Regions from separate parts of the Rhizobium sp. SVR5-2C genome, predicted to be linked through region 1. Evidence: predicted binding sites of a transcription regulator. Region 1 holds the regulator's gene; each other region holds the start of a gene.
What was found. Region 1 encodes HrcA, which represses chaperone genes, less so after heat shock. Its sites were predicted from a motif close to GTTAGCACTCNCNNNNNGNGAGTGCTAAC; they were not measured.
Positions count from the first base shown of each region.

Region 1 (7,416 bases):
ACCCGGCTCTCCCGTGTCGGGTAGAAGCGTCGCATCGCGTGTCAGGCTTGCCGTATCGAGAATCTCCACGAACCGACCCTACGCTTCCAGGCAGGTTTCGACAAAGAGTTTGAACGCGCGCGCCCGGTGCGACAGCGCCTGCGGCTTGCCGATGCTCCAGCCGTGCTTCTCTTCGGCGCTCATCTCGCCGAAGGTGATGCCGTAGCCTTCCGGTTGAAAGACGGGATCGTAGCCGAAACCCTGGCTGCCGCGTGGCGGCCAGACGACGGTTCCTTCGACCTCGCCGCGGAAGAGCTCCGTATGTCCGTCCGGCCAAGCGAGGCAGAGCACGCTGACGAAGCGTGACGTCCGCTGCTCGGGCTTCATGGCTCCGGCTTTTTCCAGTGCCTGTTCCACCTTTTCCATCGCCATCGCGAAATCGCGCTTGCCATCCGCAGTCTCGGCCCAGTTGGCCGTATAGACGCCGGGAGCGCCGTCCAGTGCATCGATGACTAGCCCGGAATCGTCTGAAAGCGCCGGCATATTTGCTGCCTTCGCGGATGCGAGCGCTTTGATCGTCGCGTTCTCCTCGAAGGTCGTGCCTGTCTCATCCGGCTCGACGAAGTTGAGCTCTGCTGCCGATTTGGCGATGAAGCCGAGCGGACCGATCAGGTCCTGGATCTCGCGGATCTTGCCGGCATTGTGGCTGGCGACGACGATCGTCTTCGTGTCAAGCGTGCGCATGGTCGGTCCTATTTGATGCCCCAGATTCTGGCTTCGGCGCATTCGAGGCTGTTTCCTGCCGGATCGCGGAAATAGATCGAGCGGCCACCGTTCGGCCAGTGCACTTCGGATTCAATGTCGATGCCGGCGGCCTTGAGCTGTGCCGCCATGACATCGATGTTTTCAGCTGACACGCGGAAGCATGCGTGACCCTGACCTTTCGTGCCATGCGGTGGCACCTGCAAGGCATCGGCCGCCGGCGGCTTGACCGTCTCGTTGGGGTTGAAGATCAGGAGCACGCCTTGCCCGCAGCGGAAGAATACATGCCGGTCTCCACCACGCGCGATCTTGGCAAGACCGAGCACGCCTTCGTAGAAAGCCTCGGCCTTGTCGAGATCGTCCGCGTAGAGCGCGGTTTCCAGCATGCCTTCCAGCAAGGCAGTCATCCGGCGATCGCCTGTTTCTGCATCTCGACGAGTTCTGCAATGCCGGCCTTCGCCAGCGTCATCAGCGTGGTAAACTCCTCGTCCGTGAAGGGTGTGCCTTCGGCGGTGCCCTGAATTTCAACGATGCCGCCGGCGCCCGTCATGACGAAATTCGCATCGGTTTCGGCCGAAGAATCTTCAAGATAATCGAGGTCGATCACCGGCTGGCTGGCGAAGATACCGCATGAAATTGCGGCGACATGATCCTTGAGCACGCGCTCGACCTTGATCATGTTGCGGGCTTCCATCCACTTCAGGCAGTCGTAGAGCGCAATCCAGGCGCCGGTAATCGAGGCGGTCCGCGTGCCGCCGTCAGCTTGGATGACGTCGCAGTCGAGCGTGATCTGGCGTTCTCCGAGTTCCTTGAGATCGACAACGGCGCGAAGCGAACGGCCGATGAGGCGCTGGATTTCTTGGGTGCGTCCACCCTGCTTGCCGGCTGCCGCCTCACGCTTCATGCGCTCGCCGGTCGCCCGCGGCAGCATGCCGTATTCGGCCGTGACCCAGCCCTTTCCGGTGTTGCGCAGCCATGGCGGCGTCTTGTCTTCAAGGCTCGCGGTGCAGAGCACATGCGTATCGCCGAATTTCACCAAGCAGGAGCCTTCCGCATGCTTGGAAAAATTGCGCTCGAACGTGACCTTGCGCATCTGGTCGGTTTTTCTGCCTGAAGGCCGCATTCTAATCTCCTGAAGCAAGATACCGAAAAGTGTCAGCGGTTTTCTGACAGCATCATGCAATGGTTTATGGTGTTGACCGCTTCTACGATTGGCGGCAGCCATTTGCAAATTCCCTTTTGCCTCGGGGGCGAGATTGACTATATTTTCGGGGTGATTGTTGGCAGCGCGGGTGCAAGGAAGTTCATGGGGTTCAGGTCGACGTCGATTTCGGATGCCGTTGCTGCGCTGGATGAACGCTCCAAGGAAATCTTCCGTCGCATCGTCGAAGGCTATCTGGAAAACGGCGAGCCGCTTGGCTCACGCAATCTCTCCCGCATTTTGCCGATGTCGCTATCGCCGGCTTCCGTGCGCAACGTGATGAGCGATCTGGAAGAGCTGGGCCTGATCTACTCGCCGCATGTCAGCGCCGGACGCTTGCCGACGCAGGGCGGTCTCCGCTTCTTCGTCGATGCCTTTATGCAGGTCGGCGACCTTTCCGCGGAAGATCGTGCGACTATCGAGCGACAGGTTCGGCCCGAAAGCCGTGACAATGCGATGGAATCGATGATGAACGAGGCAAGCCGGATGCTTTCGGGCATTTCGCGCGGCGCCGGCCTTGTCATCACGTCGAAGAGCGATCCGATCCTCAAGCATGTCGAATTTATCCGGCTGGAACCCACCAAGGCGCTTGCCGTCCTCGTTGGCGATCACGACCAGATTGAAAACCGCATCATCGAATTGCCCGCAGGCGTCACTTCAGCGCAGCTGACGGAGGCCGCGAATTTCCTCAACGCGCATATGAGCGGCCAGACGCTGCCGGAATTGCGCAAGCAGCTCAGCCATTTGAAAGAGAATGTCCGCAACGAACTGGACGCATTGTCCCAGCAGCTCGTCGAGCGCGGTATCGCCGTATGGTCGGGCACCGCCGATGAAGGCAAGCCGCCGCAGCTCATCATTCGCGGACGCTCCAATCTGCTGGAGGGCCTTGCGGGCGTGGAAGACCTTGACCGCCTCCGGATGCTCTTCGACGATCTGGAAAAGAAAGACAGCCTGATCGAGCTCTTGAATCTTGCCGAAACCGGTCCGGGTGTGCGGATCTTCATCGGCTCGGAGAACAAGCTTTTTTCGCTCTCCGGCTCCTCGCTCATCGTCGCGCCCTATCGGGACGAGGACGATCGCATCGTTGGCGCCGTCGGCGTCATCGGACCGACGCGGCTCAATTATTCGCGCATAGTGCCGATGGTTGATTACACGGCACAGCTGATTTCCAGGCTTTCGCGCGGCACCTTGTAAAAGCCGGAATTTCCCCTTCTTTGTCACGCAGACTTGATTTTTTGCGGTCAAAGCTCGATATCGGGCCCATCCCAAGACAACCCCAGTACCGGAGACCGTCATGATCGACGAAACGACGAAAAACGGACCTGACGCTGCCGCGGCCGAAGCCGCAGCCGACGCTGCCGCAAACGTCGAGAACGAAACCACCGCGGAAACGCCGGCCGAGCCCGATCTCATCGAACGCATCAAGGCGGAAAATGCTGAGCTGCGCGATCGCTATCTGCGCCTTGCTGCGGAGATGGATAACCTGCGCCGTCGTACCGAACGCGACGTCAAGGATGCCAAGTCCTATTCCGTCGCCGGCTTTGCGCGGGACATGCTCGCTGTCTCGGATAATCTCCGCCGCGCGCTCGAGTCCATCCCGCCGGAAGCAAAAGAGAGCGGCGACGCTGGCCTTACGACATTGATCGAAGGCGTCGACATGACCGAGCGTTCCATGCTGTCGGCGCTTGAGCGCCATGGCGTTCGCAAGCTGGAGCCGGTCGGTCAGAAGTTCGATCCGCACTTCCATCAGGCGATGTTCGAGGTTCCGAACACCGAAGTGCCGAACAACACCGTCGTCCAGGTCGTCCAGGCTGGCTTCACGATCGGCGAACGCGTTCTGCGCCCGGCCATGGTCGGCGTCGCCAAGGGCGGCCCGAAAGCAGCCGAAGCCGACATCAACACCGCCTTCACGGAAAAAGACGCCTGATCCCTCAGGCGTCTTTCGCCAACCAGTTTGAAAATCAGATGCGGGCGAAGCGCTCGATCAGCAGATCGTAGAAGCCGTCCGCATCCACATAGCGCATCACCTTGGCGTTGCGCTTGCGATCGGTCACGTGCCACCAGTCGATCACGGTCATGCCCGCGGTCAGTTCTGATGTTACCTCGATCTCGACGTTGCAGTGACGGCCCTTGAAGAGTTCGGGCTTGAGCAGATAGGCGATAACTGCCGGGTCGTGCAGCGGTCCGCCATCGGAGCCATACTTCTCGATATCGAAGCGCTCGAAGAATTCCAGCATCTCGACCATCGCTTTTACCGGCGCCGTACCAATCTCGGCCATGCGCTCGATCCGGCCCTTCTGCGTCAGGAGCTGATGCGTCACGTCAAGCGGCATCATCACGATCGGAATGCCGGAACCGAAGACGATCTCGGCTGCTTCGGGGTCAACATAGATGTTGAATTCCGCGGCCGGCGTTATGTTGCCGCCCTCGAAGAAGCCTCCCCCCATCATTACCAGCTCACGAACGCGGGGAATGATGTCCGGCGCCTTCTGGAAAGCCATGCCGATATTGGTGAGCGGCCCAAGCGCGCAGAGCGTCACTGCGCCCTCCGGCTCGCGGCGGAGTGTTTCGATGATGAAATCGACCGAATGCTGCTCTTGCAGCGGTATCGCCGGCTCATTGAGTTCCGGACCGTCGAGGCCGGTTTTCCCGTGCACGTGCTCGGCCGTGACCAGCTTGCGCGCCATCGGCGCGTCGGCGCCTGCGAAAACCTTCATGTCCGGCCGGCCGCATAGCTCGCACACGATGCGCGCATTGCGGCTCGTATAGGAGAGCGGCACATTGCCTGCGACGGTCGTGATGCCCAGTACCTCCAGCTCTTCAGGGCTGCCGAATGCCAGCATGATGGCTGCGGCATCGTCCTGGCCGGGATCGGTGTCGATGATGATCTTTCTAGGCTTCGCCATTCCGTCTTCCATTCCCCAAGGTGCTCGTCGCGGCGGGCACCGTTCGTTTATCTTTCCGTCGCAAATCGGCCCGGCCGCTGCGGGCGACGATTTGATGCGAGCGGCCATGGCAATTGTCAAGCGATCAGCGAAGCCCGGCTCGTGTGTTTGCCGGCAGCGGCACGAGGCTTGCGCAAAAGACGCAGCCTTCCCATATTAACGGCATCCGGATGCTGCGCTTGAGGTCCGGAAAGGTCGCTTGCATCAAGGACTTGAAAGATGAGCCGCATGACACCCTTCGCCAGCCCGCTGCTTCTGGGCTTCGACGCCATGGAAAAGACGCTGGAGCGTATCTCCAAGGCAAGTGACGGTTATCCGCCCTACAATATCGAACGGATTGCCGCCGGTCACGGTGCTCCCGAGCGCCTGCGCATCACGCTTGCCGTCGCTGGCTTCAGCGAAGAAGAACTCGACGTCACAACCGAAGAGAACCAGTTGTTGATCCGCGGCCGCCAGGTCGAACAGGGCGAGCACGAATACCTCTATCGCGGCATTGCCGCCCGACAGTTCCAGCGCACCTTCGTGCTGGCCGATGGCATGCAGGTTCTGGGCGCCAGCCTTAAGAACGGATTGCTTGCCGTCGACCTCATTCGTCCGGAACCGGCGCGCATGGTGAAGAAAATTAACATTTCGGTCTCACAGTAGGACAACGGCCCCATTCGGCTGTTGGTCCCTTCTTCCGGAGGAACAGGAATGTTGATGAAAGAAGCGAATTCTCACCTGACGAAATCCGAGCTTGCCGGCATCGGCAACGGAGAGGTCGCGTATATCCGCAAGATGCGCACCGAAGAAGTTTCGAAGTGCTTTCCCGAAGCACCGGATATCGATCCGGGCGTGGACCTTTGGGCACTTTTCGGCGCCGACGGCACGCCGATCCTGCTGACGGATAATCGCTCCAGCACGTTCTTCAAGGCTGCTGAAGACGAATTGAAAACGGTCAGCCTGCACTAGAAAGCAGGCTTAGACTCTCTTGAATGTGAGATAGGCCGAGGAGCGGCCCTCTCGCCGGGCCTTGGCCTCGTAGCGTGTACTAGGCCAGCCTTCGTAGGGCGTCAGCCAATCGGCGGCGTTTTCCGCAATCCAGTCGAAGCCGCCGTGGTCGCGGCACTTCAGCAGCGTCCAATTCACGTAAGTATCGATATCCGACGCGAAGCAGAAAAGCCCGCCGGGCTTTAGCACGCGATGGAAGCGGTCGAGACTGGTCTTGGAAACGAAACGCCGCTTCCAGTGTTTTCGCTTCGGCCATGGATCAGGATAAAGAAGGTCGATCTGATCCAGGCAATGGTCGGGCAGCCAGTCGAGCAGCTGCGTGGCGTCGTCGTTATAGACGCGGATATTCTTGGCGCCTGTCGCCTCGACGCTTGCAAGCAGCTTCTGCATGGAATTGATGAACGGCTCGACGCCGATGAAGCCGGTGGAGGGCATTTCCTGCGCGCGATGGATCAGATGTTCACCACCGCCGAAGCCGATTTCAAGGCGCAGCCTTTCCGTTGGAACCGGAAAGAGGTTCTTCGGCGGCTCGGGCGGAGCCGCTGATAGGTCGATGAGGAATGCCGGGAGCAGGGTGGTCAGCCGTTCCGCCTGATGTTCGCGGAGAGCCTTTCCCTTGCGGCGACCGAAGAAAGCTTCGGTCGCACGCCCCCGGCGTTCCATATCCGTCATGCTGCTTCCCGGATCTTGATGGCTTCCTTCAGCGCCTTGACGAGGTCCGTGCGCTCCCACGAGAAGGAGCCGTCGCGGCCTGCCTTGCGGCCGAAGTGGCCATAGGCGGAAGTCTTGGCATAGATCGGCTTGTTCAGGTCGAGGTGGCGGCGGATGCCCGTCGGCGAGAGATCCATATTCTTGCGGATCGCGGCTTCCACCTGATCCTCGCTGACGCCCTTGCCGGTGCCGTGCAGATCGACATAGATCGACAGTGGCTGCGCCACGCCGATCGCGTAGGACAGCTGGATCGTGCAGCGGTCAGCGAGACCGGCGGCAACGACGTTCTTGGCAAGGTAACGGGCGGCATAGGCGGCAGAACGGTCGACCTTGGTCGTGTCCTTGCCGGAGAATGCGCCGCCGCCATGCGGTGCGGCACCGCCGTAGGTGTCTACAATGATCTTGCGTCCCGTGAGACCAGCGTCGCCGTCGGGGCCGCCGATGACGAACTTGCCGGTCGGGTTGATGTACCAGTTGCAATCGGCTGCGATCTTCAGATCACCGAGGGCTTCGCGGATATAGGGCTCCACGACCGAGCGAACCTTCTTCGAATCCCACGTGTCGTCGAGGTGCTGGGTCGAAAGAACGATCGACGTCACTTCGGCCGGCTCGCCGTTGACGTAGCGCACCGTCACCTGGCTCTTGGCATCCGGTCCGAGCTTGCCGACATCGCCTTCGCCCTTCTTGCGGGCGGCTGCAAGCAACTGAAGGATCTTGTGGGAGTAGTAGATCGGAGCCGGCATGAGGTCCGGCGTTTCCTTGCACGCGTAACCGAACATGATGCCCTGGTCGCCGGCGCCTTCGTCACCCTGCTGGTCGGCGGCGTTG
Region 1 is NZ_JBNDHT010000018.1:51,730-59,145, reverse strand. Features, by position in the region: gene hemW (radical SAM family heme chaperone HemW) at 1-69, opposite strand, end outside; gene rdgB (RdgB/HAM1 family non-canonical purine NTP pyrophosphatase) at 79-723, opposite strand; gene ACPYOI_RS07785 (VOC family protein) at 732-1,148, opposite strand; gene rph (ribonuclease PH) at 1,145-1,864, opposite strand; gene hrcA (heat-inducible transcriptional repressor HrcA) at 2,048-3,136, shown strand; gene grpE (nucleotide exchange factor GrpE) at 3,237-3,869, shown strand; gene ACPYOI_RS07765 (nucleoside hydrolase) at 3,904-4,848, opposite strand; gene ACPYOI_RS07760 (Hsp20 family protein) at 5,107-5,532, shown strand; gene ACPYOI_RS07755 (BQ00720 family protein) at 5,581-5,838, shown strand; gene trmB (tRNA (guanosine(46)-N7)-methyltransferase TrmB) at 5,848-6,549, opposite strand; gene metK (methionine adenosyltransferase) at 6,546-7,416, opposite strand, start outside.

Region 2 (7,416 bases), on a different contig from region 1:
CTCGAGCGGAACAGGGGTGCGTAGTCGTAAGATGTTGCCATAGCCATATCCTCCTTGAAGCAACATGGGTAGGGGAGCGCCGAAAGCGGCGCTCCCAGCAAGGCCAGCCCTGTCTCAGCGGCTGGCGGCATTCGATTTGGTTTTCAGGGTTTTCGGATTCAAGAGTGCCCGCAGAAAAAACTTCGACCGTCATTTCCGGTCACGTCGGGAGGAGATTATCGCTCACGCCGTCAATCGCTTGGTCATCCGCCGGTCACCGACAGTTCCTCTCCAAAGCTGAGTTTGGCAGCTTATATAGAACGTGAATTGTTATTCCATTTCCTGACAGGAGACCTGTATGAGCCAAGACCCATACCAGCTTCTGGGCGTGAAACCGGATGCGTCTCAAAAGGACATTCAGAGCGCATTTCGCAAGCTCGCAAAGAAGCTGCATCCCGACTTGAACCCCGGCGATAAACGCGCCGAAGCGCAATTCAAGGACGTTTCCGCTGCGTACGAGCTGTTGAGCGACGAGGAAAAGCGTGGTCGCTTTGACCGCGGTGAGATCGATATGACTGGCGCCGAGCAAGCGCCCCGCAACTTCTATCGTGACTATGCATCGGCAGGCGGTCCTGACGGACCCTATCACAATGGCGCGGGCTTTGCAGACTTCGGTGATGCAGACGATATTTTCGCCAGCTTTTTCTCGCGCCGCGCAGGCCCCGGCGGTGGGTCTGCCTTTCGTGCTTCCGGACGGGACCGCCATTTCTCCCTGGAAGTCGATTTCCTCGACGCGGTCAATGGCGCGAAGACCAAGGTCAGCCTTCCCGGCGGATCCACGCTTGAAGTCCAGATTCCGGCCGGCACGCGTGACGGTCAGACCATTCGACTACGGGGCAAGGGCGATGCCGGTTTCGGTGGTGGTCCTGCCGGCGATGCGCTGATCGATATCAGCGTGAGGCCTCACCGCTTTTTCACCCGCGATGGCGACGATATCCGCCTCGACCTGCCAGTGTCACTCAGCGAAGCCGTGCTTGGCGGCAAGGTGCGCGTGCCGACGCCCTCGGGCGCAGTCAACATGGTCCTACCGCCCAATTCCAGCAGCGGAAAGACACTGCGTATAAAAGGCAAGGGTGTGCGTCGCCGAAATGGCGACGCTGGAGACGTCTATGCGACCTTGAAGATCGTGTTGCCGGATCGTCCGGATGACGAGTTGGCGGGCTTTGTCGCTCGTTGGTCGGCTGGAGCGGCACAAAATCCGCGAAAGAGCATGGAGGATTGAACATGGACGACCACGAATTTCGTGATCACCTCAAGATCGAAGTGACCGACCTGGAACTGTGGATCGGGCAGGGCTGGCTTGCGCCGCAGGTCGCCGAGAACCAGCGCCACTTCCGGGATGCAGATGTGGCCCGCGCGCGTCTGATCCTGGACTTGACGCGCGACATGGGGGTCAACGAGGCGGGCGTTGATGTTGTCATGGATCTCCTCGATCAGATCCATAGCCTTCGCAGCGTCATGCGGGATCTGGTCCTTGCTGTCGGCAGGCAGGATACAGTGGTGAAGCAACGCCTGCATGCCACGCTGGTCGGGCTTTCCAAAGCGCAATCATCATAGCGCGATGATCACGCGAGGAAGCGAGGGCGCCGTGATCGTCAGTGCACGGCCTTGCTCACCATCGGGTAGGGATGAACGGCTTTAAACTGCGATATCATGGCCGTTGCCTGCAGCAATACGCGCTCGGCGTTTTGGACCTCGTCGCGGGCAAGTTCATCGGCATTGACGCGGATTGCCTGAGCCATGTTGGCCGAGAGCACGGCAAAATGGCGGTTTCCTTCGACATAGGCCTCGTGCGCAGTCCCCTCCAGGACGCGAGCGATATCAGCAAAGACCTCTTCACGTTCCTCAATGCTGAGGTCTTTAATATTTTCGATCTTCTTTTCCATTCCGGTCTCACTCTGAACAGACGTGCGATACTGACCGAGCTTATCGAGCCTCGGCCGCGAAAGACCTAGGAACAGGAAAATTCTCTTTCAAGACTCAGTGAAGCTTGAACTCGCCTTCAACGCGGCGCCACTCGTTCGGTCCTATAAGCCGTTGGTGGGTGTAGCGCACGGAATGCAGCGGTCCGTCGAGGCTGTCGCGCCAGAAGTCGAGGAACTTGTGCATCTCGGGAAAATCAGGTGCGAGATCGTAGTCCTGCCAAACGTAAGTCTGCAGGACGGATTCGAAGTCTGGAATGCGATAGAGGATATGCGCAGTGGTCAGTCCATAGCCGTTGAGTTGACGCTCCAGGTCCGATGAGAAGTGCATGCTTCATCTCCGTTTCATGACAGTGCGACAGTGGCGCAAAATTTCATGGCCATCAACAATTTTTAACGCGAGCGTCCCGTTTGTTGTTCCTTTTCAGTATGTTAGCAGCCACGACACACGAGTGCTAATTTTTTGCTTATCCCTCTTGAAATCAAAAAATCTCAAAAATAAATTTTTCGCGCGAACGCTCAATGAGGTTCGCACCCGCCCGGACTGGTCATCCGGTCCGGCCAGGGTCTTTAACGTCATCATTTTTGCTCAACGGAGGAAAACATGTCGTTCCGACCGCTTCATGATCGCATTCTTGTCCGCCGGGTCGAAAGCCAGGAAAAGACCAAGGGCGGCATCATCATTCCCGACACCGCCAAGGAAAAACCGCAGGAAGGCGAGGTCATCGCCGTCGGTCCCGGTGCACGCAACGAAGCCGGCCAGATCCAGGCGCTCGACGTCAAGGCGGGCGATCGCATCCTGTTCGGCAAATGGTCCGGCACCGAAATCAAGATCAACGGTGAAGACCTGCTGATCATGAAGGAAAGTGATGTCCTGGGAATCATCGAGGCCCAGGCCGAGCAGAAAAAAGCCGCCTGACCCCCTGGATGTCAGGCGAACGATATCAGTCAAAAAGCTGCCTATTGAAGGAGTGAAGACATGGCTGCGAAAGAAGTCAAATTCAATACCGATGCCCGTGAGCGTATGTTGCGTGGGGTCGATATTCTTGCCAATGCCGTCAAGGTGACGCTCGGCCCCAAGGGTCGCAATGTCGTTATCGACAAGTCCTACGGCGCCCCGCGCATTACCAAGGACGGCGTTTCGGTTGCCAAGGAAATCGAGCTCGAAGACAAGTTCGAAAACATGGGCGCGCAGATGCTGCGCGAAGTGGCGTCGAAGACCAATGACTGGCCGGCGACGGCACGACCACCGCGACCGTTCTCGCCCAGGCTATCGTGAAGGAAGGCGCCAAGGCTGTTGCATCGGGCATGAACCCGATGGACCTGAAGCGCGGCATCGATATTGCGGTCGACGCCGTCGTCAAGGAACTGAAGACCAACGCCCGAAAGATCACCAGCAACTCCGAGATCGCCCAGGTCGGCACTGTCTCGGCCAACGGCGACGAGGAGATCGGCAAGTACCTAGCCGAAGCGATGGAAAAGGTCGGTAATGAGGGCGTCATCACCGTCGAGGAAGCCAAGACCGCCGAGACCGGACTTGAAGTGGTCGAAGGCATGCAGTTCGACCGCGGTTACCTGAGCCCCTACTTCGTCACCAACCAGGACAAGATGCGCGTCGAGTTCGAGGATCCGTATATCCTCATCCACGAAAAGAAGCTGTCGAACCTGCAGTCCTTGCTGCCGGTCCTCGAAGCCGTCGTGCAGTCCTCCAAGCCGTTGCTCATCATCGCTGAAGACGTCGAAGGCGAAGCCCTTGCCACACTCGTCGTCAACAAGCTGCGTGGCGGCCTGAAGATTGCTGCTGTCAAGGCTCCGGGCTTCGGCGATCGCCGCAAGGCGATGCTGGAGGACATCGCCATCCTGACAGGCGGCACCGTCATTTCCGAAGACCTCGGCATCAAGCTTGAGAATGTCACTCTGAACATGCTCGGCCGCGCGAAGAAGGTGGCGATCGAAAAGGAAAACACCACAATCATCGACGGCGTTGGCTCCAAAGCCGAGATCGACGGCCGCGTTGCACAGATCCGCGCCCAGATCGAGGAGACCACCTCCGACTACGACCGCGAGAAGCTGCAGGAGCGGCTGGCCAAGCTTGCCGGTGGCGTTGCCGTCATCCGCGTCGGCGGCTCGACGGAAGTTGAGGTCAAGGAGAAGAAGGACCGCGTCGACGACGCCCTGCATGCAACCCGCGCCGCCGTCGAGGAAGGCATCCTGCCGGGCGGTGGCGTGGCGCTGCTGCGTGCCGTGAGGGCGCTCGACAATCTCACTACCCCCAACCAGGACCAGAAGGTCGGCGTAGAGATCGTCCGCCGCGCGATCGAAGCACCTGTTCGCCAGATCGCCGAGAATGCCGGTGCAGAAGGCTCCGTGATTGTCGGCAAGCTGCGTGAGAAGGCCGATTTCTCCTACGGCTGGAACGCGCAGACCGGCGAGTACGGTGATCTCTACGCTCAGGGCGTCATTGATCCGGCCAAGGTCGTGCGCACCGCGCTCCAGGATGCTGCTTCGGTTGCCGGCCTGCTGGTAACGACGGAGGCGATGATCGCCGAAAAGCCCAAGAAGGACGCGGCTCCGGCCATCCCGGCCGGCGCCGGCATGGACTTCTAAGCAGGAGTGCCCGTCGCCAAACCGGCGGGCATTCCTTTTGAGCGGCAGATGACGAGCAGTCATCTTTCGAGCAAAGACCTCCGCATATGCGTCGATGTCGTCAAGACCATTGCGCGCGAACGCGGAGTATCGAAGGAGCCGGCGGCGGTCGCCGAACTGATGACGGCCGTTGCCCGCAACTTCAATAGAGGCATCCGCGCTTATGACGAACTGGTGGAAGCCATGAGGGCTACCACCTCGCAGGAAGCGCCCGGTCAATGACAGACCGGGCGCTTCACTCTTGAAGACCATTTTCCACGCTCAGTCATCGTCGGTTAACCAGCCAGCAGAGGAGGTACGATGCACTCGCGATGTTTGATCGACCGCTTTACGTTCAGCGGAAGTACTTCCTGCAGGAAATCGCGGGCTTAGACGATCTATTTGACTTCATGGACGAATGGCCTCCTGGAAAACGCGGACTTGCATACGAAAGCATGATGAAGTTTTGCTGCGACGCCGCCAAAGAGCAGGCGTCTCCCGCCTCTGTCCGAGAGAATTTTCGGCGTTTTCTTACAGATCCCGCCGATCAGACGAGCACATACCACATAGCGGGGGAGACAGGGCTGCCGCAACGTTCGATTATCTCTGCGGCGTCGAGCAGCTTGAGCGCTGCTCAAGCGGTTCAGCGAGTCGCGAGCTCGCGAGCCTGGTGTGCAGATTTTATCCAACACACCGACGTCAGAGGCTCCGCCCAAGAAACTTCAGGAACAATCGGCTCTAGCTGTGGTTCGCCGTAGGTCTCCAACGAAAGGACGAACTTATGTTTATGCGAGTCGACCAGCTCCAGGCCGAGCTGCCTGCCCCGAAACGGGCCGATCCGAACGCCGCCGCCGCTCTTCAAGAGCTTCTTGGCGGAAAGTATGGCGAGATGTCCACGCTCGGGAACTACATGTTCCAGAGCTTCAATTTCCGCTCCAAAGAAAAGCTCCGGCCATTCTACAGCCTCGTCGCGAGCATCACGGCCGAGGAACTCGGCCATGTCGAGCTAGTCAGCAACGGCGTGGCCATGCTGAACAACGGTCCCGACATCCCTGACGGAGACGCCGGCGACGGCGGCGACATCTCCGGAGCGCCCTTCGAAGATATGAAAGACATCCGTCTGGCAGCGGCCTTCCTTTCGGGCGGCGGCGGTGCGATGCCGGTCAACAGCAACGGCGTTCCCTGGAACAACGACTTCATCACCACGACGGGAAACGTCGTCCTCGACCTGCTTCACAACTTCCATCTGGAATGCGGCGCACGCCTTCATAAGCTGCGCGTCTACGAGACGCTGTCCGATCCGACTGGCCGCGAAGTCTGCGGCTACCTGCTCGTGCGCGGTTCGGTTCATGCCCATGCCTACGCTCTTGCGCTGAAGAAAATCACGGGCGTCGAGATAGAGAAGTTCCTACCGTGCCCGAACATTCCGCTGGCCAACATTCCTGAATGCCAGAAGTACCTTGACGAGGGATCGCATCGCCGTCTCTACACCTGGAGTTCCAAGGACTACAAGGAAATGGCTGGCATCTGGAGCAATGACGAAGTCGCGCTTCCAGGCGATCCGCCCGGCGAGCTCGAAGTGGTTGAAGGCATGCCGGTAGGCGGTAAGATCCAGCAGTTCGTAGGAGTGCCATCGGCCTTCACCCCCGACTACGCGCCAGAGGAGATGTTCGAGATCGCTGAGAAGCTGTACGAGAAATCTCGTTGAACGATTGAGGCGCTCGATCCAATGCGGACATCGGTCATCCGCGAGGCGGTAGTGGCTTCGCGGACCGCCGATTGGTCGCGTTGAGTTAAGTTAGCCAGAACGCCGAACGAGCGTCAAAGTGCATCCGAAACCCCCGGAAGAGGATGCCGTGAACCTTTATAAATCGCGCTTTCGTGGGCTGTGGTTGTCAGATCGAGCCCGCGATAGCGTCTCACGGGAACGCGCCCGTGCTGGATCCATGAAGATCGCTGTCTGTATGATCGGGATCGTCTGCGCCTGTCATTGTTCGACTGGCCGAGAAGAGAGTTTGACTACGGGGGAAAAACCCAAAATTGATGCTCAAGGTTATTCATGTGTGGCGATCACCGATGGCGAGCTTTTTTGAGACGGTCCGTCAGCTCGTAGCGAAACAGTGGTCCACTTCATGAATCGGACCTGAACCCCGCCTCGGGTGTCGATTTAGAGCTAGCTACCCGAGGGGTGCAGCAGCGCCCTAAAAAGCTTTGCGTTCCGGATGGCATTGCCATCACGGTCGTTGTTGAAGTACGCCCAAACCCTTTTCGCGCCGCTTTGGCTTACGCGGTCGGTCCATACCCTAAGCTCTGCTTCACTGTAGTCGTGACGATACCAATGCGTCGTCCCGTGGAACCGAATGTAGATATCGTCGGCAGTCCTTACCAGTTCGTCTGGAAGGCGGGGACCACTGCAAGAGCAAAATATCGCCCCGGCGGCTTGAAACGCTTTGAAAGTATCGTCGTTCCACCAACTCTTGTGCCGGAATTCAACCACGTTGCGTCGGCGCTCGTCGAGTTGGCTTAAGATCAATTGTAAGGTTTCCGGGCTGAAGCGGACGCTTGGCGGGAGCTGAAAGAGAAAGCATCCCATTTGGTCGCCGAGAAGATCGCCGATGTAACCGAAATCTTTAATGAGGGTGCCGGTGTTGTCAAACCGCTTGATATGAGTGATGAGCTCGCACACCTTGATCGTATAGACGAACTCGCTCTTCGCCTGACGCAACCAAGTCTTGACCGCCCCAATCGTCGGCCAGGAATAAAAGGGCGCATTCAACTCGACAGTCTTGAATTGTTGTTCATAAAGCGAAAACCAACGGCTCGACGGAAC
Region 2 is NZ_JBNDHT010000182.1:61-7,476, forward strand. Features, by position in the region: partial or broken gene ACPYOI_RS32215 (Hsp20 family protein) at 1-131, opposite strand, end outside; gene ACPYOI_RS32220 (DnaJ C-terminal domain-containing protein) at 338-1,261, shown strand; gene ACPYOI_RS32225 (chaperone modulator CbpM) at 1,264-1,596, shown strand; gene ACPYOI_RS32230 (hypothetical protein) at 1,635-1,925, opposite strand; gene ACPYOI_RS32235 (usg protein) at 2,020-2,292, opposite strand; gene groES (co-chaperone GroES) at 2,566-2,880, shown strand; partial or broken gene groL (chaperonin GroEL) at 2,941-4,568, shown strand; gene ACPYOI_RS32250 (hypothetical protein) at 4,617-4,829, shown strand; gene ACPYOI_RS32255 (manganese catalase family protein) at 5,368-6,294, shown strand; gene ACPYOI_RS32260 (DUF72 domain-containing protein) at 6,760-7,416, opposite strand, start outside.
Region 2: the regulator HrcA is predicted to act here: its motif matches at 2,393-2,421, upstream of groES (co-chaperone GroES).

Region 3 (7,416 bases), on a different contig from region 1:
GGCGCGCAAGACGCTCCGCTCGATGCGCCTTGTCGACAAACTGGAAGGTCTTATCGCCCCTCTCCAGACCGTCTTTCACAAAAGGCAGGAGGATTTGGTACTCTTCGTCCCTGGTATGGAAGAAAGCGCATGCATGACAGCCACACGCTACTGTCGATCTCGCCAACTCGATGGTTCTTTTGGCTTGGGCCATGGTTCACTCCCTGCGACAGAACGCATGAAGAAGTGGCTGCATCTCCTCTGGTAACTTGCCGAACGGCGAGTCACGAATGCTTTGGCTTCAAGACAGATCGAGCCGTTCGCACGAGTGAAGAGATGTCACTGGAATTAAATACCTTCTTGCACTTGATGGCAAGTCGAAGTGCCGCCGCTGCAGATGCCGGGCTGAAGGAGGAGAGATGAACCTCTTGGGGGCGTTGGCTATGTGTTGGTGCGCAACCATGGAGATACGGCAGCACGTTTTGCCGTCTGGGACAATCTGGATATTCGAGTAGTCGATGCGGCGTATTTCGTAGAGAAACCCCGTAGGCGCTCAATGTTCTTGAGGATCTTTAACATCTGGCGAGCTTCCCCTGGAGGCATGCGGGAGAGCACAACGCCATCGAGCTTCGCAGGATCTTGCGTCGCGATGTCGATGATGGACCAGAGATCGTTGTCGATGCGTAAGCTGTAACGGCGCGCCATCGGTATCCTCGCTATGAAGCGATCTAAAAGGCTTAATGGAAAACGGCCCCGCGGGATCGATTACTCTCGATCTCGAAAGGCACGGCGTCACGTCGATTGACCGCCTGTATGGCGTGCTCGGTTTCCCAACCCAGTTTCCAGGCATCATATCTCGCGAGCCATTCGGCAAGCGCTTCGGCTGTGTGGCCCAGCATTCTTTCCGGATGCAAGTAAGGGTTGTCCGAAAGCTTGAATCCGAGAACGCGAGCGCGCGATCCGCGCTTTTGCAGATCAACCATTTCGTCGATCGTCATTAGTTTTCCCCAGCACTCTAATGTTACGAATGTACGCTAATAAAGATTAGGCTAAACAACAAGTCATGGCAGGTAGTTATCACTAGATGCAGTTCCAGAACCGCACCCAGTCACCTTAGCGAAAACAATAGCCAACCGAAATAATCAATTGTGGTTAGGACGTAAGGCTGGGCGAAAGTTAATTAATCATGGGAACCAAGCGGATATATCGGTATGCACGCAAGGATAGCAATTTGCGGATGGGCGCGCTTGATGATCGTCTAAACCATTTGGCCACCAAAGGCTTTCGGCCCGCATGATCAGGCGGGCCGAAAGCCAGGCTAGAAGTCCATCCCGGCTCCGGGAGGCATGGCGGGAACGGCGGATTCTTTCCTGGGTTTCTCCGCCACCATGGCTTCGGTCGTCACCAGAAGGCCTGCAACGGAGGCGGCATCCTGAAGCGCAGTGCGCACGACCTTTGCAGGGTCGATCACGCCCATCGCATAGAGGTCGCCATACTCGCCCGTCTGCGCATTCCAGCCAAACGAGAAGTCATTGCTCTCGCGCAACTTGCCTACGACGATCGAACCTTCGGCGCCGGCATTCTCAGCGATCTGGCGCGCCGGGGCTTCAATCGCGCGGCGGACGATATCGACACCGACCCGCTGGTCCGTATTGGCCGCCTGGAGGTTTTCGAGAGCTTTGACGGCCCTGAGCAATGCGACGCCGCCGCCAGGTAGAATTCCTTCCTCGACCGCGGCCCGGGTCGCATGCAGCGCATCGTCGACACGGTCTTTCTTTTCCTTCACTTCGATTTCCGTCGACCCGCCGACGCGGATGACGGCAACGCCGCCAGCGAGCTTGGCAAGACGCTCCTGCAGCTTCTCGCGGTCGTAGTCGGAGGTCGTTTCCTCGATCTGGGCCTTGATCTGGGCAACGCGGCCTTCGATGTCAGTCTTCTGGCCAGCACCGTCGATGATAGTGGTGTTTTCCTTCTCCACCACGATTTTCTTGGCACGGCCGAGCATGTCGAGGGTGACGTTTTCGAGCTTGATGCCGAGATCTTCGGAAATCATCGTACCGGCAGTCAGGATCGCGATGTCTTCGAGCATGGCCTTTCGGCGGTCGCCGAAGCCCGGAGCCTTGACGGCAGCAATCTTCAGGCCACCCCGCAGCTTGTTGACGACGAGCGTAGCAAGAGCTTCGCCTTCGACGTCTTCAGCGATGATGAGGAGCGGCTTGCCGGATTGCACGACGGCTTCGAGAACCGGGAGCATGGTCTGCAGGTTGGAGAGCTTCTTTTCGTGGATCAGGATGTAGGGATCCTCAAGCTCGACCCGCATCTTTTCCTGATTGGTGACGAAGTACGGCGACAGGTAGCCGCGGTCGAACTGCATGCCTTCGACGACTTCGAGTTCGGTTTCAGCAGTCTTGGCTTCTTCGACGGTGATAACGCCTTCGTTGCCGACCTTCTGCATTGCTTCGGCAAGGAAGCGGCCGATTTCGTCATCGCCATTGGCCGAGATGGAGCCGACTTGGGCGATTTCGGCGTTGTTGGAGATACTCCGCGCCTTGTTCTTCAGTTCCTTGACGACTTCGGCAACAGCGAGGTCGATACCGCGTTTCAGATCCATCGGGTTCATGCCGGACGTAACAGCCTTGGCACCTTCTCTGACGATTGCCTGGGCGAGAACGGTCGCAGTCGTGGTGCCGTCGCCTGCCACATCGCTGGTCCTGGAAGCCACTTCTCGCAGCATCTGGGCGCCCATGTTTTCGAACTTGTCTTCGAGTTCGATTTCCTTGGCGACCGACACGCCGTCCTTGGTGATGCGCGGAGCGCCGAAGGACTTGTCGATAACGACGTTGCGGCCCTTCGGACCGAGCGTGACCTTTACGGCATTAGCAAGTATGTCGACGCCGCGAAGCATGCGTTCACGCGCCTCGGTATGGAATTTAACTTCTTTAGCAGCCATGTCTTTGTTCCTCCATAAAGCAGCCTGCTATGAAACCACGTCAGCCTGAGAGCCGTTAGGCGGCCTTGGTATCGACAGCCTCCCCTTCGATGATCCCCATTACATCGCTCTCCTTCATGATCAGAAGATCTTCTCCGTCGATCTTGATCTCGGTGCCGGACCACTTGCCGAACAGGATGCGGTCGCCGGCCTTGACATCGAGTGGCTGCAACTGGCCGGCTTCTGTGCGTGCGCCGGGGCCAACGGCGATCACTTCGCCTTCCTGCGGCTTTTCTTTCGCTGTGTCCGGAATGATGATGCCGCCTTTGGTCTTGTCTTCAGATTCGACGCGGCGAACGAGAATGCGGTCATGTAGCGGTCGGAACGTCATGTTCTCCTCCACGGGTAAACGATGATGATCGATGTTCCATTCCCCGGAACCGCCTGACCAGTCCGGGGTGGCAAGCATCCTCGGGTCTCGGAAAAAAACTGCTCCCGTTTTCTCCAATTTCAAGAGGGCATAGCAAAAAGTTAGCACTCTCACTGCGAGAGTGCTAAGCGGGAGCGGACCCCGGACACTTGCGTTTGTCACATGCAGATACTCAAGCGGTTCTGCGCGCAGCATCGTGCTTGTTCCGATGACGCATGCAGCTAGTCCGAACCAATCCATCAGGATAGGGGCGAGCGCGCTCGCCGTGTTGTCGTTCGACCACGTCGCCGGCGGAAATTTGCCTATCGAAAAGAACCGGCCGGCTGAGCACCCATGCTGCAATGCGGCAACGAATGCCTCTTGACGGGTCCGATGCGGAGGCTGTCTAGTGCAACTGATCTGGTGGACCGACCAGTGGATCAGTGGGAGGGGGATCGTGGAGGAGAGCCCGATCTTGACGCAGGTGCCGAATGTCGGGCGAAGCCTGACCCGGCAGACGGCGCGCGACGTCATCGCTGAAAAGCTGATGGTGCTGATCGCGACAAACATGCTGCGGCCCGGCGATGAGTTGCCGGGTGAGCGCGAGCTTGCCAATGTTCTTCACGTCAGCCGGGAGACGGTGCGCGGCGCAATCCAGATGCTTGCCGCCCAACGCATAATCGAAGTGTCGCATGGAAGCCGTAGCCGTGTCGGCAAAGTCGATCTCAGCCACATCACAGTAACGATTGCATCGCCGAGCGCCATCGACAGCTACGACCTGGAGTCGGTTCATGCCGCGCGGCTGCACATCGAGCTCAAGGTTGTCGGCGACGCTGCCGAAAGGATCGACGGCGAAACACTGAAAAAGCTCGAGAGCCTGCTGGAAGCGCAGCGTCTGGGAGGAGACGATGCGATGCGCTTTCTGATCTGTGATCGCGAATTCCACCTTGCGATCTATCGCTCCTGCGGCAACCCACTACTCGCCGACTTCGTAAGCGATCTTTACACCTACATGATGAATTACCGGCGCAACGCCATGTCGCAGCCGGGAGCCATCGAAGCGAGTTACAACGACCACGTCGCGATCGTGGATGCCTTGGCTCGGCATGACAGGGATGCCGTGGTCGCCGCGTTCCAGCATCATCTGACACGTATTTATGAAACAACCAGCGTTCTGCTTGCCGCCGGCGAGCCGGCTTGAGCGGACGGGGAGGAGTTAGCCAACATGCATGTGATGGTTATTGGCGCGGCAGGGATGATCGGCCGCAAATTGGTGGAAAAGCTCGGCTCAGACGCGGACGTGCTCGGCCGCGGCATCGACAAGCTGACACTCGTCGACGTCATTGCTCCGCCGGTGCCTCACGCACTCGTCTCCGTTGCCAACGCGTTGGCGCTTGATCTCTCGGATGCTGAAAACGCGGTCAGGCTTGCCGGTATGCGGCCGGATCTGATCTTTCATCTCGCCGCCATCGTGTCCGGTGAGGCCGAAGCCGATTTCGACAAGGGCTACCGCATCAATCTCGATGGCACGCGCTCGCTCTTCGAAGCCATCCGGCATGAGGGACAGAAGGAGCCCTATAATCCCCGTCTCATCTTTGCCTCATCCATCGCCGTTTTCGGACAGCCCTTCCCGGAAAAGATCGGCGACGATTTCTTCACGACGCCGCTGACGAGCTACGGCACCCAGAAGGCGATCTGCGAGCTCCTGCTCGCCGATTATTCAAGGCGTGGCATCTTCGACGGCATCGGCATTCGCCTACCCACCGTCTGCATTCGCCCCGGCAAACCCAACAAGGCGGCGTCCGGCTTTTTCTCGAACATTCTCCGCGAACCGCTCGTCGGTCAGGAAGCCGTGCTTCCGGTCGACGAGAATGTCCGCCACTGGTTTGCAAGCCCGCGGTCGGCCGTCGGCTTCTTCATCCATGCCGCGCGCATCGATACCGCCAGGATCGGGCCGCGCCGCAATCTGAGCATGCCCGGCCTGTCGGCACTTGTCGGCGAGGAGATCGAGGCATTGCGCCGCGTTGCCGGCGAAAAGGCAGTCAAGCTCATCCGCCGCGAGCCTGATCCCGTTATTCGTTCGATCGTTTCCGGCTGGGCGACAGATTTCGATGCGCAGCGCGCGACCGCGCTCGGCTTCAAGGCAGAAACCAATTTCGACGAGATCATCAAGATCCATATCGATGATGAACTTGGGGGCAAGATCTAATGGCGGAATCCTCAATCGGGCAAAAAGGCCAGATCGCGCTCGTCACCGGCGGTGGCACCGGCATCGGTTACAACATCGCCAAGGCATTGAGCGCCGAAGGTTTTGTCGTCGTCATCACCGGCCGCCGGAACGACGTGTTGGAGAAAGCCGTTTTCGACCTTGGTGCGGCGACCGGCGGGACAGTTCGCGCGATCGCGTGCGACATCGGCGTCGCCGAGCAGGTGGCCGGTCTTTTCAGCAGGATCAAAGTCGAGTTCGGCCGGCTTGATCTCCTCGTCAATAATGCCGGCACCAACGTTCCGGCGATTCCGCTGGAAGACATCACTTTCGACCAGTGGAACGGCGTGGTTGCGGCCAATCTCACCGGGGCCTTTCTTTGCACGCAGCAAGCCTTCAAGCTGATGAAGTCGCAGGAGCCGCGCGGCGGCCGCATCATCAACAACGGTTCGATCTCGGCAACCACCCCACGCCCGAATTCCGCCCCTTACACCGCGACCAAGCACGCGATCACGGGGCTTACGAAATCGACCGCGCTTGACGGGCGGCCCTACGATATCGCCTGCGGTCAGATCGATATCGGCAATGCGGCGACAGACATGACGTCGAAGATGAGCTCCGGTGTGCTGCAAGCGAATGGAGAGATCGCCAGCGAGCCGACCATTCCCGCTGAGCATGTCGCCCGCGCGGTCGTCTACATGGCAAGTCTGCCGTTGGAGGCCAACGTCCTTTCCATGACCGTGATGGCGACGAAGATGCCGCTTGTGGGCAGGGGATAGGTCATACCGAAGTCGAATTGGCTTGCGCATTGCCGCCGAATATCCTGGAGGAGAGGATTATCGGCAGTTGCAGGCAAAACAGGTTCTGGGAGGAGCTTTTATGGCAGGTGTCGAATTCATCGATGTCAAGAAATCATTCGGGGCGGTCCCGGTCATCAAGGGTGTGAACATCGAGGTTGCCGATGGGGAGTTCGTGATCCTTGTCGGACCGTCCGGATGCGGCAAGTCGACCCTTCTCCGAATGCTCGCCGGGCTTGAGAATATCTCCGCAGGTGAAATCCGCATCGGCAGCCGCGTCGTCAACAGGCTGGCACCCGGCGAGCGCGATATCGCGATGGTATTTCAGAATTACGCGCTCTACCCGCACATGACGGTGGCGCAGAACATGGCCTTCTCGCTGAAGCTCAAGGGCTCGGCGAAGGCGGACATGGACCAGCGCGTCAAGAAAGCCTCCGAGATTCTCGGCCTCACCAAACTTCTGGAACGCTATCCGCGCCAGCTTTCCGGCGGCCAGCGGCAGCGCGTTGCGATGGGCCGGGCGATCGTACGCGATCCGCAGGTCTTCCTTTTCGACGAGCCGCTCTCCAACCTCGACGCCAAGCTCCGCGTTGCCATGCGCTCGGAGATCAAGGAGCTTCATCAACGCCTCGGCACCACGACGGTCTATGTCACCCACGATCAGATCGAGGCGATGACGATGGCCGACAAGATCGTCGTCATGCATGACGGCGTGGTCGAACAGGTCGGAGCGCCGCTCGATCTCTATGACCGGCCGGCCAATCTTTTCGTTGCCGGCTTCATCGGCTCGCCCGCGATGAACATGATCAAGGGTCGCCTCAATCCTGAGAACGGCAATCAGTTCATCGCTTCGGACGGGACCGTTCTGCCGGTCGCAAATCCGCCAGCCGGCGCAAAAGGGCGAGACCTCATCTATGGCCTGCGTCCGGAATATATCGCGCTCGACGCCAATGGCCTGCCTGTGGAAATCGCCGTGATCGAACCGATGGGCTATGAGACGCAGCTGATCGGCAAGCTCGCGGGAAGCGATGTCACCTGCATCTTCCGCGAACGTGTCAATGCGCGGTCCGGCGACACTCTACGGGTCTCGATCGAC
Region 3 is NZ_JBNDHT010000011.1:64,634-72,049, reverse strand. Features, by position in the region: gene ACPYOI_RS05405 (MEDS domain-containing protein) at 1-193, opposite strand, end outside; gene ACPYOI_RS05400 (CrpP-related protein) at 717-977, opposite strand; gene groL (chaperonin GroEL) at 1,298-2,929, opposite strand; gene groES (co-chaperone GroES) at 2,985-3,299, opposite strand; gene ACPYOI_RS05385 (FadR/GntR family transcriptional regulator) at 3,775-4,518, shown strand; gene denD (D-erythronate dehydrogenase) at 4,543-5,526, shown strand; gene ACPYOI_RS05375 (SDR family oxidoreductase) at 5,526-6,302, shown strand; gene ACPYOI_RS05370 (ABC transporter ATP-binding protein) at 6,403-7,416, shown strand, end outside.
Region 3: the regulator HrcA is predicted to act here: its motif matches at 3,439-3,467, upstream of groES (co-chaperone GroES).

Region 4 (7,416 bases), on a different contig from region 1:
TTGATGGGTGAAGGGCGGCCTCTGCCGACCGGCAGAGTTGCCGCCCTGATCGATCTGTTGGTCTCAAATGAAGAGGAGCCGGAATAGGCAAGGCGGGCGACCCCGCCTCCTTTGAGTTGCTGCCTGGCCTATGCCATCGTGACCACCCGAACATCGCCTCGGCGATCGAGGACGTCGACCACGACCTGACGGCCGGAGCGGCGGATGGCGACGTCGGCCACGCCATCGCCGATCCGCAGGCGCCGCAGGATCACCTCGTCGAGGAATGACGGCAGATGCGGCTCCTTGAAACTGACTTGCAAAGCGCCCGGTGCGTCATTGACCGGGCGCTTCCTGCGAGGCGTTGGCCCTCATGGCCTCCACCAGTTCGTCGTGGACTCGGATGCCTCTTTTGAAGCAGCGGCCGACAGCCGTCATCAATTCGGCGACGGCCGCCGGGTCCTTTGCAATCCCGCGTTCGCGCGCGATGGTCTTGACGACATCGACACATATGCGGAGGTCTTCCCTCGAAAGATGACTGCTCGTCATCTGCCGCTCCAAGGAACGCCCGCCGCTTTCGCGGCGGGCACGCCTTCTTAGTAGTCCATGCCGGCGCCAGCGGGCAGGGCCGGATCGGCATCCTTCTTGGGCTTTTCGGCGATCATCGCTTCCGTCGTCACCAGCAGACCGGCAACGGAAGCGGCATCCTGGAGCGCGGTGCGCACGACCTTGGCCGGATCAATGACGCCCTGAGCGTAGAGATCACCGTACTCGCCGGTCTGCGCGTTCCAGCCGTAGGAGAAATCGGCCTTCTCACGCAGCTTGCCGACAATCACGGAGCCTTCTGCACCGGCATTCTCGGCGATCTGGCGAACAGGTGCTTCGATCGCGCGGCGGACGATCTCTACGCCGACCTTCTGGTCCGGGTTGACGGTCGTGAGATTATCGAGTGCCTTGACCGCCCGCAGCAGTGCAACGCCGCCGCCTGGCAAAATGCCTTCCTCGACGGCGGCACGCGTGGCATGCAGGGCGTCGTCAACGCGATCCTTCTTCTCCTTCACTTCGACTTCCGTTGAACCGCCGACGCGGATAACGGCGACACCGCCAGCGAGCTTGGCAAGACGTTCCTGCAGCTTCTCGCGGTCGTAGTCGGAGGTGGTTTCATCGATCTGCGCACGGATCTGTGCAACGCGACCATCGATCTCAGCCTTGGAGCCAACACCGTCGATGATGGTGGTGTTTTCCTTTTCGATCGATACCTTCTTGGCTCGGCCGAGCATGTTGAGGGTGACATTTTCAAGCTTGATGCCGAGATCTTCGGAGATGACAGTGCCGCCCGTCAGGATGGCGATGTCCTCCAGCATGGCCTTGCGGCGGTCGCCGAAGCCCGGAGCCTTGACAGCAGCGATCTTGAGGCCGCCGCGGAGCTTGTTGACGACGAGGGTCGCAAGTGCTTCGCCTTCGACGTCTTCAGCGATGATCAGCAACGGCTTGGACGACTGAACGACAGCTTCGAGAACCGGGAGCATGGTCTGCAGGTTCGAAAGCTTCTTTTCGTGGATCAGGATGTAGGGATCCTCGAACTCGACGCGCATCTTGTCCTGGTTGGTGACAAAGTAGGGGCTGAGATAGCCGCGGTCGAACTGCATGCCTTCGACCACTTCGAGTTCGGTCTCGGCGGTCTTGGCTTCCTCGACGGTGATGACGCCTTCGTTGCCGACCTTCTCCATCGCTTCGGCAAGATAGCGACCAATCTCGGCGTCGCCATTGGCCGACACTGTGCCCACCTGAGCGATCTCGGAATTGCTGGTGATCTTTCGAGCGTTGGTCTTCAGTTCCTTGACGACGGCCTCGACAGCAATGTCGATGCCGCGCTTTAGGTCCATCGGGTTCATACCAGAAGCGACCGCCTTGGCGCCTTCCTTGACGATAGCCTGTGCAAGTACAGTCGCTGTCGTGGTGCCGTCACCGGCCAGGTCGTTTGTCTTCGACGCGACTTCGCGCAGCATCTGGGCGCCCATGTTCTCGAACTTGTCTTCCAGTTCGATTTCCTTGGCGACCGAAACCCCGTCCTTGGTGATGCGTGGAGCACCGAAGGACTTGTCGATGACGACGTTGCGGCCTTTTGGGCCAAGGGTGACCTTCACGGCATTGGCAAGCACATCGACCCCACGCAGCATGCGTTCACGGGCGTCGGTGTTGAATTTGACTTCTTTCGCAGCCATTTTTTAACTCCTCAATAGGCAGCTATCTGACCGGTGGTTGGATCTACGGATTGCGCTCTTAGGCGGCTTTCTTCTGCTCGGCCTGTGCCTCGATGATGCCCATGACATCGCTTTCCTTCATGATCAGCAGGTCTTCGCCGTTGATCTTGATCTCGGTACCGGACCATTTGCCGAACAGGATGCGATCTCCCGCCTTGACGTCGAGCGCCTGAAGCTGACCGGCATCGTTGCGCGCGCCAGGACCAACGGCGATGACTTCGCCTTCCTGCGGCTTTTCCTTGGCGGTATCGGGAATGATGATCCCGCCTTTGGTCTTTTCTTCGGATTCGACCCGGCGGACGAGAATGCGATCATGAAGCGGTCGGAACGACATGTTTTCCTCCGTTGAGCAAAAAAGATGACGTTGTTCCCTGCCGGACCGGACACCAGTCCGGGCGGGTGCGAACCTCGTCTGAGCGTTCGCGCGAAAAACTTATTTTTGGTTTTTTCTCTTTTCAAGAGGGTGGAGAAGAAAAATTAGCACTCGTAACGAGCTGCTGCTAACATGCTGGAAAGGAACAATAAACGGGCTTCTTACGTTTAAAATCGGTTGATGGGTATACAATTTTGAGCCACCTTCACAGTGTTATGAAACGGAGATGAAGCATGCAATTCTCATCGGATCTGGAGCGCCAACTCAACGGCTATGGTCTGACCACCGCACACATCCTCTACCGCATTCCCGATTTCGAGTCCGTGCTACAGACCTATGTCTGGCAGGACTACGACCTCGCGCCCGATTTTCCCGAGATGCACAAGTTCCTGGGCTTCTGGCAGACGAGCCTCGACGGTCCGCTGCATTCCGTCCGCTATACCCATCAGCGTCTGATCGGACCGAACGAATGGCGCCGCGTTGAAGGCGAGTTCAAGCTGCACTGAGGCTTGAAACCACATTTTTCCCTTCCTAGCTTTTTCCCCGATCGAGGGGGCAAGGGCTCGGTCAGCATCGCACGCCTGTTCAGAGTGAGACCGAAATGGAAGAGAAAATTCAAATGATGAAAGACCTCAGCATCGAGGAGCGAGAAGAGGTCTTTGCCGATATTGCGCGCGTTCTGGAGGGTACCGCACACGAGGCCTATGTCGAAGGCAACCGCCACTTTGCCGCACTTTCGGCCAACATGGCGCAGGCAATCCGCGTCAACGCCGACGAGCTGGCGCGCGACAATGTTCAGAACGCCGAGCGCGTGCTGCTTCAGGCGTCTACCATGATCTCGCAATTCAATGCCGTGCATCCCTACCGGATGGTGAGCAAGGCCGTGCACTAAGGACTACTTCACGGCTCCTTCAGTTCCCCACACGATCGTGGCACTATGAAGATTGTGCGTCGGTCCGTCCAAGGCGGCATGCAAGCGTTGCTTCACTGCCGCATCCTGTCTGCTAACAGCCAAGACCAGATCGCGCATGACGCTGCGAAGGCTGTGGAACTGATCGACGAGATCCATCACAACATCAACGCCCGCCTCGTTGACCCCCATGTCGCGCGTCAGGTCCAAGATCAGGCGCGCGCGGGCAACATGTGCATCCCCGAAGTCGCGCTGGTCCTCGGCGATCTGCGGTGTAAGGCAACCCTACTCGATCCACAGTTCCAGCTCAGTCGCCTCGATCTTGAGGCGATGACGGAATTCGCGATCGCCCATGATCAAATCATCCATACTCTTTCGCGGATGCGCAATACCTTTCCGCTGCTGGAATTGGGCGGCAGGACCACGTTGCCGGGCCGGAGGGCGTCGGCACGCGCACCTTGCCGCCAAGCACGACTTCGCTGAGCGTGACTGGCAGGTCGAGGCGGATATCGTCGCCATCGCGGGTGAAAAAGCGGGTGGGATATCGATCAGTGCGTCGCCGGCAGGACCGCCCCGAAACCATCGTCCTTGCCCCGTAGTGGGTCTGACCGTCACGCGTGCCGGCCGATATCTGGACTTCAAGCGCCGGGCCGGCGGGAAGGCTGACCTTGGTCGTGGCGCCATTGGCCGAGTCGAAGAAATCGACTTCCAATGAGAAATGGCGGTCGCGTCCAGAAGCACGAATCGAGACCCACCCGGGGCCCGCGCTTCGCGAAAAAAGCTCGCGAAAACATTGTCCACATCACCAAAATCGGCACAGCGGCTCCATTGTGATGGGGCTCACCAGGACCGGCTGCCGATGCGTAGTCGCGATAGAAGTTGCGGGGCGCTTGTTCGGCGCCCGTCATATCGATCTCACCGCGGTCGAAGCGGGCGCGCTTTTCTTCGTCGCTCAACAGCTCGTACGCAGCGGAATCTCCTTGAATTTTGCCTCGGCACGTTTATCGCCGGGGTTTAAGTCGGGGTGCAACTTCTTTGCGAGCTTGCGAAATGTGCTCTGAATTTCCTTTTGATGCGCATCCGGTTTCAGCCCAGAAGCTGGTATGCGTCTTGGCTCATACATGTCTCCTGTCAGGCAAACGGCATAACAATTCTCGTTCTATATAAGTTGCCAAACTCTGCTTTGGAGTGGGAATGTCAGCGTACAGCGATCACCAAGGGAATTGAGCAGGGGTAATCGCAATCTCCCTGACGTGACCTGGAACGATCGTCGATTTTTTTTCCGGGTGGTCTTGAATCCGAAAATCCCAAAAACCAGATCGATTGCCGCCAGCCGCTGAAGACAGGGCTGGTCTTGCTTGGAGCGCCCGTCTTTCGGCGCTTGCGTACCCATGTTGCTTCAAGGAGGATATGGCTATGGCAACATCTTACGACTATGCACCTTTGTTCCGCTCGAGCGTTGGCTTTGACCGGGTCTTCAATCTTCTCGAAAATGCCCAGCGCGCCCGCTCGATCAGCGATTGGCCGCCCTATGACATCGTCAAGACTGGTGATGACAGTTATCGCATCTCGATTGCAGTGGCGGGCTTTGCCCAGGATGATCTCGACATCACCTTCCAATCCAATCTACTCACGGTCACCGGCAAGAAGCAGGAGACGGCGTCCGAAGGCTATCTGCATCGCGGCATCGCCGCCCGGCCGTTCGAGCACCGGTTCGAGCTGGCAGACCATGTCAGGGTGAACGGCGCCGAACTGAAGAACGGTCTCCTGTCGATCGATCTCGTTCGAGAAATCCCGGAGGCCCTTAAGCGGCGGAAGATCGACATCCAGACCAATCCGGCTCTTGCACGCCCGGCCGCCCCGGCGCAGATCGAAGCGCAGAAGGCCGCCTAATCAGAGCTTTGGAGAAAGGGCGTCGTCGTCACGGCGCCCGTCAACATCGCGGGTTGGAAAGGAGAGCGTCATGAAACCCGACATGTTCAAACAACCTGTGTCCATTCTTGTCGGCCTTGGCATTCCCGCCGAGGTTCGCAGCGTCATGGACGCCTATCGACATCTTTCCGAATGGCCTCCATCGCTTAGGGACGCCGCCCATTCGGTTGCGCTGAAGGCTTGCCGCGCGGCACTGCTCGGCGAGATAGAAGCAGAGACTGCGCGGGGCCTGTTTGCCGCCTTTGCCGAAAAGCACGATTTGCTGGCGCCGGAGATTGATGCCATCGCCGCGTCTCACCTTCGGCGAGACAGAGATCCGCACGTGCGTTAAGGAGGCTCGACATGCACGATATGTTGCAGCGGGCCGCGAGCAATGCCATGACGATGGGTCCGGCGATCTTGCTCCAGGGCATGCAGCTTCAGCGGCCGATCGACGTGGTGAAAGCGACTGCACTGTCAGCCGACGACAAACGGACCATTTTGGCGGCATGGGCTTCAGACTTCTATGCGACCGATTCGAAGCCGGCGTTCCGTCATATTCCCGGAACACCGGAGCCTGTTTCGATCGATGAAATCCAGTCTGCGCTCACAGAGCTCGACCGGCGGTACAGTTTCTGATCTCGGCGATCTCAGGCTGCCTGTTTCATCGACTTGGCGAGCCTAGCCAAATTGGAGAGCCAATTGGCTCTCCAAAGATCCGTGCGCCGCGCCCACTCGGTTTCTCAAGGCAACGCGGATGACCGTCTTACCCGGGCGCCGCTCAGTCGAATTGAAGGTCGCGACCGCATCACCCAGGCTAGAGACTTTGCCGATGTTCGATCTCGGAAAGCTGTGCGCGATCAGACGAATATCCGTCGGTCCAACGGCTGTTACAAGCGTTCCTCCGATCAGCCGCCGACCGCGTCTGAACTCGCCGCCAAGTACGTCGAACCCTAGATCGACGCCGCCAACGTCTTCCAGCGTGTCGCTTGCAAGGTCGAGGAATTCATTCGCCCCCTAGTCTAGGGCCTTCTGACGATCGGTTGCCCGTCCGGTACCTGTGACATAGGCTCCCGCTTCCCGCGCAAGCTGCGTCACGAGGGAACCGACGGTGCCGGCTGCCCCATGTGCCAGTACAGTTTGCCCCGCCTGAAGGCGACCATGCTGGAAAAGGCCCTGCCATGCGGTCAGGCAAGATATCGGCAGGCTCGCACCCGCTGTAAATCGACCTCGCCCCGGCAGAGGCGTGAGATTGCGAGCCTCTATGCGACATATTCAGCGAGCGTGCCGTCCCCGATACAGTCCGATAGGCCGAACCCCCGTTGACCTATCGACAGCCCCGTGGTGCCATAACCCAACGCAGTGACCACGCCGGCCAACTCATGGCCGAGGATCGATGGCGTCCCGATCATGAAACGAGCGATCAGTCCGGCTCGAAGCCATTCGAGTTCGGCGTTGACGAATTCCGCCGCGTGAACCTTTACGACGACGTCGTTTATCGCAGTCTGCGGCTCGGGCCGCTCCACCAGCTTCATTCCGGCCGTGCATGCAGCCTGGTCCGACTACAATCGCTTTCATGAGAATCAACTCCCCTATGTGTGTTGGTTGGTTCGGTAATTTAAGAGGCGTGGAGGTGTCTTCTCGATCCCACGCAGATCGCTGTCGGCGGGACGCCCGCGGCCAAAGGTTTAACGTCGGCTTCCTGTGTGACGTCGCGCCACGAGCCCGGTCTTTCTGGCTTCAATTGTGCGCCAGTGGCGGTCGCTTCATTGTCAGAAGTTCTCTCACATCGTGCAGATCATCTGCCGAGGCGGTACCGACCGTCAGCCATTTTCCGTCGATATATGTTTTCGCTTCATCGTAGAGATTGACCAATTGCGGGCGCCAGACGTAACGCCGTTCCTCGAACTTCTCGCGTTCTGCTCCGCCCATGACCACTAGGGCAGAGAACCGGCGGTATTCCGGCACCAACGTGGTGA
Region 4 is NZ_JBNDHT010000001.1:130,182-137,597, reverse strand. Features, by position in the region: gene ACPYOI_RS00770 (hypothetical protein) at 1-87, shown strand, start outside; partial or broken gene ACPYOI_RS00765 (hypothetical protein) at 129-311, opposite strand; gene ACPYOI_RS00760 (hypothetical protein) at 316-528, opposite strand; gene groL (chaperonin GroEL) at 576-2,204, opposite strand; gene groES (co-chaperone GroES) at 2,263-2,577, opposite strand; gene ACPYOI_RS00745 (usg protein) at 2,850-3,122, shown strand; gene ACPYOI_RS00740 (hypothetical protein) at 3,218-3,508, shown strand; gene ACPYOI_RS00735 (hypothetical protein) at 3,512-3,736, opposite strand; gene ACPYOI_RS00730 (DnaJ C-terminal domain-containing protein) at 3,888-4,238, opposite strand; gene ACPYOI_RS00725 (DnaJ domain-containing protein) at 4,479-4,649, opposite strand; gene ACPYOI_RS00720 (Hsp20 family protein) at 4,943-5,419, shown strand; gene ACPYOI_RS00715 (DUF982 domain-containing protein) at 5,490-5,789, shown strand; gene ACPYOI_RS00710 (hypothetical protein) at 5,801-6,076, shown strand; partial or broken gene ACPYOI_RS00705 (NADP-dependent oxidoreductase) at 6,119-7,015, opposite strand; gene ACPYOI_RS00700 (DUF3788 domain-containing protein) at 7,178-7,416, opposite strand, start outside.
Region 4: the regulator HrcA is predicted to act here: its motif matches at 2,720-2,748, upstream of groES (co-chaperone GroES).